2 regions of the Ramlibacter sp. PS4R-6 genome follow, and region 2 is predicted to be linked to the other one. Evidence: predicted binding sites of a transcription regulator. Region 2 holds the regulator's gene; the other holds the start of a gene.

Region 1 (3,407 bases), 320 kb from region 2:
ACGACGCTGGCTTCGCCGCCGGCGTTGTAGACGATCTCGCGCAGGGGCGACTCGACGGCCTTCATCACCAGCTTGATACCGGCGTCCTGGTCGGGGTTGGAGCCCTTGAGCTCGCCCACGGCCTGGCGGGCGCGCAGCAGCGCCACGCCGCCGCCGGCCACGATGCCTTCTTCAACGGCGGCACGGGTCGCGTGCAGCGCGTCTTCGACGCGCGCCTTCTTTTCCTTCATCTCGACTTCGGTGGCGGCACCGACCTTGATCACGGCAACACCGCCGGCCAGCTTGGCCACGCGCTCTTGCAGCTTCTCGCGGTCGTAGTCGCTGGTGGCTTCCTCGATCTGCACGCGGATCTGCTTGACGCGCGCTTCGATGTCGGCGCCGGCGCCCGAGCCGTCGATGATGGTCGTGTTTTCCTTGCCCACCTCGATGCGCTTGGCCTGGCCCAGGTCGGCCAGCGTCACCTTCTCGAGCGTCAGGCCCACTTCCTCGGCGATGACCTTGCCGCCCGTCAGGATGGCGATGTCTTCCAGCATGGCCTTGCGGCGGTCGCCGAAGCCCGGCGCCTTGACTGCCACGACCTTCAGGATGCCGCGGATGGTGTTGACCACCAGCGTGGCGAGCGCTTCGCCTTCGACTTCCTCGGCGATGACCAGCAGCGGACGGCCGGCCTTGGCGACCTGCTCCAGCACGGGCAGCAGTTCGCGGATGTTGCTGATCTTCTTGTCGAACAGCAGCACGAAGGGGTTGTCGAGGACGGCGCTCTGCTTCTCGGGGTTGTTGATGAAGTAGGGCGACAGGTAGCCGCGGTCGAACTGCATGCCTTCGACGATGTCGAGCTCGTTGTCGAGCGACTTGCCGTCTTCCACCGTGATCACGCCTTCCTTGCCGACCTTGTCCATCGCCTTGGCGATGATCTCGCCGATGGATTCGTCGGAGTTGGCGGAGATGGAGCCGACCTGGGCGATTTCCTTGCTGGTGGTCGTGGCCTTGGAGGCCTTCTTCAGCTGCTCCACCAGGCCCGTGACGGCCTTGTCGATGCCGCGCTTGAGGTCCATCGGGTTCATGCCCGCGGCCACGTACTTCATGCCTTCGCGGATGATGGCTTGCGCGAGGACCGTGGCGGTCGTCGTGCCGTCACCAGCGTTGTCGCTGGTCTTGGAAGCGACTTCCTTGACCATCTGCGCGCCCATGTTCTGGAGCTTGTCCTTCAGCTCGATTTCCTTCGCGACCGACACACCGTCCTTGGTGACGGTGGGGGCGCCGAAGGAGCGCTCGAGCACCACGTTGCGGCCCTTGGGGCCCAGGGTGACCTTGACCGCGTTGGCCAGGATGTTCACGCCATCGACCATGCGGGCGCGGGCGTCACCGCCGAAAACGACGTCTTTAGCTGCCATGTGATTGACTCCTTGAGTGTTGGTTTACTTTTCGACGACCGCGAACAGGTCGTCTTCCTTCATGACGAGGAGCTCGTCGCCATCGACCTTGACGGTCTGGCCGCTGTACTTGCCGAACAGCACGCGGTCGCCCACCTTGATGTTCAGGGCGATGAAGTCGCCGTTCTTCTCGTTGCGCTTGCCGGGGCCGACGGCGAGCACTTCACCCTGGTCGGGCTTCTCGGCGGCGTTGTCGGGGATGACGATGCCCGAGGCGGTCTTCGTCTCGTTTTCCAGGCGCTTGACGATCACGCGATCGTGCAGGGGGCGAAGTTTCATGGCTTCTCCTTGGTTCTCTCTAATGAAGGACATCAAAAAGCGCCAACGATCCGGGGAAAGTTAGCGCCAATTAACTGAGTACGCCCCGGGGCTGCGAGCCAACTCGGCTGTTAGCACTCGGTTGCGGCGAGTGCCAATGATAAGGCTTTTTGGGGAGGTTTCAAGTGATGCGCCTACAGATCGCTGCGGTCGCGTCCCGCAGCGGAAGAGCTGGGGTCAGTCGCCGGGGCGCCCCCCCGGCGCGCTAGTCGCCGAAGGAGAAGGTGAACACGGTGGGCCCGCCGTCGCGGGAATGCGCGCGGATCCAGCCGCCATGGCGCTCCAGCAGCCGGCGTACCACGGCGAGGCCGACGCCCGTGCCGGGATAGGCGGGGTCGCAGGTGACGCGGTGGAAGGGCTCGAACACCGACTGCGCCTTCGCCAGCGGGAAGCCGATGCCGTTGTCGGTGACCATGAAAGCGCCATCCGAATCAAGCGCGACTTGCACCAGCGGGTCCGGTGCCAGCGCGGAATACTTCAAGGCGTTGCCGACGAGGTTCACCAGCACCTGCCGCGCCAGCGCGGGGTCGGCGTGCACCAGCGGCAGCTCGCTCACGATGACGCGCGTCGCGGGGTAGGCCGGGCGCAGCTCGCGCAGCACCTCCCGCACCAGTTCGTCGATGGCCACCGGCTGCTTGCGCAGGCTGATGCGGTCGGCGCGCGCCAGCGCCAGCAGGTCGTCCAGCAGGCGCTCCATCTGCGCCGCCGCGGCGATCACGCGGCGCAGGCGCGAGCGCCCCTGCTGCGACAGCTCGCCCGCGTCGTTCAGCTCGATGGCCCGCGCGAAGCCCGAAATCGACTGCAGCGGCGCGCGCAGCTCGTGCGCCACCGTGTAGGTGAACGCATCGAGTTCTTCCACCCGCGCCTGGAGCTGCGCGGTGCGGCGCTCGAGATCGGCCGCGGGATCGAAAGTTGGTGTCATGGCAGCCACTTGGTGCGATGATGCGGCGCCACAAGGGGCCGGATTGTTCCCTTGGGCACAGTCGGGCCGGTCCGCGCCGCGAATGTGCCCTTGCGGACATTCGCGCCCGGGCCACGAGGAGCGAGATGGCACCGAAGCGTCCGGAGTACGCGCGCATCCGGCTGGCGTTCGCCGCCAGCGCGCACTTCCGCGACCTGCCGGCTGCCACGCTCGATGCGCTGGCCGAAGCCGCGACGCTGCGGCACTGCGAAACCGGCGGCCTCCTGCACGAGGCGAACACGCCGCTCGATACGTTCTGGGTCGTGGTCGAAGGCTCGCTGCTCATGTGCTGCCTGAACACGCGCGGCGAGCGCATCCCCGTGGGCATCCTCGGGCCCGGCAGCTTCTACAGCGCCGCCTTGCTCGTCGAAGGCGGCGGGGTGCCCGTCACCGAGTGCCGCGCCGAGCGCGACACGGTCGGCGCGGCGATTCCCGTCGCACGCCTGCAGCAACTGGTGCGCGAGCTGCCGGCGCTGCGTGAGTTGTTCCCGAAGCTGCTCCTCCACCGTTTCCAGGCTGCATTGACCTTCTACGCCGACGCGGTTTCGGCGTCGCTGCGTGACCGGCTCGCGCGCCGTCTCATGAGCCTCGTCGTCGTTTCCGGCCACATGCCCGCGCGCGAAGAGGTGGAACTGCGCGCCTCGCAATCCGACCTGGCCGCGCTGCTCGGCGCCAGCCGCTCCAAGCTCAATGCC
Region 2 (3,407 bases):
GCGACTGCGCGTTGGCCAGCCGCGTGTGGCTGGTGTTCAATGCATCCCACTCGTCCGCACCCGGCGCGAGCTTGTCCACCTCGCCGATTTGCCAGGCCAGGCGCTCGCGCTCGCGCGTCAGCGTCTCCTGCGCGGCGCGCGCATCGGCCAGCGTCTTGCCGGCCGTGCGCCACTTGTGCCATGCGTCGCGCAGCAGCTGCGTATCGAGCGCCGCGTAGCCGTCCAGCAGCTGGCGCACCGCGTCGGCGCGCGTGAGGCTTTGCCACGCATGCTGGCCGTGGATGTCCACCAGGCTGTCGGCGAGCTCGCGCAGTTGCGTGGCGGTGGCAGGGCTGCCGTTGATCCACGCGCGGCTCTTGCCCTGGTTGTCGATGCTGCGGCGGACCAGCAGCGCGTCTTCCTTGTCGAAGCCGGCTTCCTCGAGCCACGGCGCGAGCGCAGCGGGCATGTCGAATTCCGCCGTGATCTCCGCCCGCACCGCGCCTTCGCGCACAACCGCCGCCTCCGCCCGCGAGCCCAGCGCGAGCTGCAGCGCGTCGACCAGGATGGACTTGCCCGCCCCCGTTTCGCCCGTCAGCACGGAAAAGCCGCCGTCGAGCTCCAGCTCGAGCTCTCGCACGATCACGAAATCGCGCAGCGCGATGCGCCTGAGCGCCATATCAGGAGTGCCCCTCGTTCCAGTGCAATTTCTTGCGCAGCGTATCGAAGTAGGTCCAGCCGCGCGGGTGAAGGAAGCGCACGCGATGCTGTGACCTCTTCACCGTGATGCGGTCGCCCAGCAGCAGCGAAGCCAGCGACTGCATGTCGAAATTGGCGCTGGCGTCGCGGCCCGAGACCAGCTCGATCGTCACCTCGGCCGCCTCGGGCAGCACGAGGGGCCGGTTGGACAAGGTGTGCGGCGCGATCGGCACCAGCACCCAGCCCGGGTTGGCGGGGTGGATCAGCGGCCCGCCCGCCGACAGCGCGTAAGCCGTGGACCCCGTGGGCGAGGCGACGATCAGGCCGTCGGCGCGCTGGTTGGCCACGAAATGCCCGTCGACCTCCACGCGCAGTTCCACCATGCCCGAGGTGGCGCCGCGGTTGACCACCACGTCGTTCATCGCCGTGGCCTCGAACACGGTGCGGCCGTCCCGCACCACGCTGGCTTCCATGACCGTGCGGTGGTCTTCCTCGTACTGCCCCGCCAGCATGGGGCCCAGCGCCTCGCGGAAGTTGCCGAGCGGGATGTCCGTGATGAAGCCCAGCCTGCCCTGGTTGATGCCGATGAGCGGCAGGCCGTACCGGGCGATGCGCCGGCCCATGCCGAGCATGGTGCCGTCGCCACCGACCACCAGCACCAGGTCGCACTGCTTGCCGATGGTGGGCACGTCCGCCGACGCGTAGCCCGAGATGCCGGACGCGAGGGCCGTCTCTTGCTCCAGCATCACCTCGCAGCCTTGCGAGGCGAGATACTCCGCCACGTCTGTCAGTGCGGCCAGCGCCGAGCCGCCCCCCGGCCCGGACGCCGTGGTCTGGTACTTGCCCACCAGGGCAACGTTGCGGAAGGTGGAGGCCATTGACGCAAATTACAGCATCAAACGCCACGTCCTGCTGGATAAAATGACATGCATATGCTCGACGACCGCGCCAAGCTGTTGCTCAAGGCCCTGATCGAGCGGTACATCGCCGACGGCCAGCCCATTGGCTCGCGCACCCTGTCGCGCGCCTCGGGGCTGGACCTGTCGCCGGCGACCATCCGCAACGTGATGGCCGACCTGGAGGAACTGGGCCTCATCGCCAGCCCCCACACCTCGGCGGGCCGCGTGCCCACGGCCCGCGGCTACCGCCTGTTCGTCGACACCATGCTCACGGCCCGGCGCGAGGACTTCGGCGCCAAGGCGCCCGAGCTGCCGCACGACCAGCCCCAGCGCGTCATCGCGCACGCGGCGCAGCTGCTGTCGAACATGTCGCAGTTCGTCGGCGTGGTGATGGCGCCGCGCCGCGCGTCGGTGTTCCACCACATCGAGTTCCTGCGCCTGTCGGAGCGCCGCTTCCTCGTCATCATCGTGTCGCCCGACGGCGACGTGCAGAACCGCGTGGTGTTCACCGCGCACGACTACACGCAGTCGCAGCTGGTCGAAGCCGCCAACTTCCTCAACGCCAACTATTCGGGCAAGACGATCGAGGCGGTGCGCGAGCACCTCAAGGGCGAGGTCGACAAGCTGCGCGGCGAGATCGCCGACCTGATGCAGACGGCCGTGCAGGCCAGCAGCGAGGCGCTGCGCGAACAGGACGAGGTGGTGATCTCCGGCGAGCGCAACCTGCTGGCGGTGAGCGACTTCTCGCAGGACATGGGCCACCTGCGCCGCGCCTTCGAGCTGTTCGAGCAGAAGACGCAGCTGATGCGCCTGCTGGACATCTCCGAGCAGGCCGCGGGCGTGCGCATCTTCATCGGCGGCGAAAGCCAGGTGGTGCCCATCGAGGAGCTGAGCATCGTCAGCGCGCCGTACCAGGTCGACGGCCAGGTCGTCGGCACGCTGGGCGTCATAGGCCCCACGCGCATGCCCTACGACCGAATGATCCAGATCGTGGACATCACGAGCAAGCTGGTGAGCAATGCGCTGAGCCATAACAAGTGACATCGCGAGCCCCGCGAGCGATGTCATCCCGGCGCAGGCCGGGAGCCAGTGTCTTTAGCGCGTCCCTACAATGCCCCTCAGGCAGGCCGTTAGCTCAGTTGGTTAGAGCAGGGGACTCATAATCCCTTGGTCGCTGGTTCAAGTCCAGCACGGCCTACCAAAATCTGGTCTCCCCCAGCGTTTTGTGGACTCCTGTACGGCAGCCCGTGAACATCTATGTAGACGAATCTGGGACATTCACCGCTGATGCAGCACGCCCTGGATCCTGGTGCGTCGTCGCTGCCTACGTATCCCCCGAAACGGATCGACGCAAGATCGAAGATTTGATGCGCAGCATGCGTCGCCAATATGGTGGCGGGCGCGAGGTCAAGATTTCTGATCTTCCTGAACCTGTTTATCTCCAATTCTTGCGTGACTTGGCCCGCCTCAATGGGCTGCTTTTTGCAGTCGCAATTGACGTCGGTCTTCATGACCGCCCGACCATTTCGGCGCATCAGGCGGGTCAAGTCACGAAGGTGGTTGAGCACATTGACAAGATGATCTACCCCGAAGGTCGCGCAGGAGTGCAAAACCTCGCTGATGAGATCGCTGCTTTGCCTCTGCAGCTATACACGCAACTGCAATGCCAGTTGCAGCTTTTCCATGCAGTATTGAGGCTCGCCCCGGTGTACTTTGTTCAGCGCTTCCCTGGGACATTGTCGGCATTCCGATGGCGGCTAGATCGCAAGGACACCGTGCCGACTCCGTTTGAGCAGGCGTTTCGCCACATCCTGCCCGCGATACTGCAAA

The links. The regulator HrcA, encoded in region 2, represses chaperone genes, less so after heat shock. The targets are predictions, from matches to a motif close to TTAGCACTCNNNNNNNNNGAGTGCTAA.
Region 1: a site for HrcA is predicted at 1,823-1,849, ahead of WG903_RS02225 (co-chaperone GroES). Genes of this name have one in related genera too.

What each region holds. Positions count from the first base shown of each region.
Region 1 covers NZ_JBBHKA010000001.1:459,997-463,403, reverse strand. The annotation lists gene groL (chaperonin GroEL) at 1-1,394, opposite strand, end outside; gene WG903_RS02225 (co-chaperone GroES) at 1,419-1,712, opposite strand; gene WG903_RS02220 (sensor histidine kinase) at 1,957-2,673, opposite strand; gene WG903_RS02215 (Crp/Fnr family transcriptional regulator) at 2,799-3,407, shown strand, end outside.
Region 2 covers NZ_JBBHKA010000001.1:137,027-140,433, reverse strand. The annotation lists gene recN (DNA repair protein RecN) at 1-658, opposite strand, end outside; gene WG903_RS00645 (NAD kinase) at 660-1,556, opposite strand; gene hrcA (heat-inducible transcriptional repressor HrcA) at 1,611-2,618, shown strand; tRNA gene WG903_RS00635 (tRNA-Ile) at 2,702-2,778, shown strand; gene WG903_RS00630 (DUF3800 domain-containing protein) at 2,825-3,407, shown strand, end outside.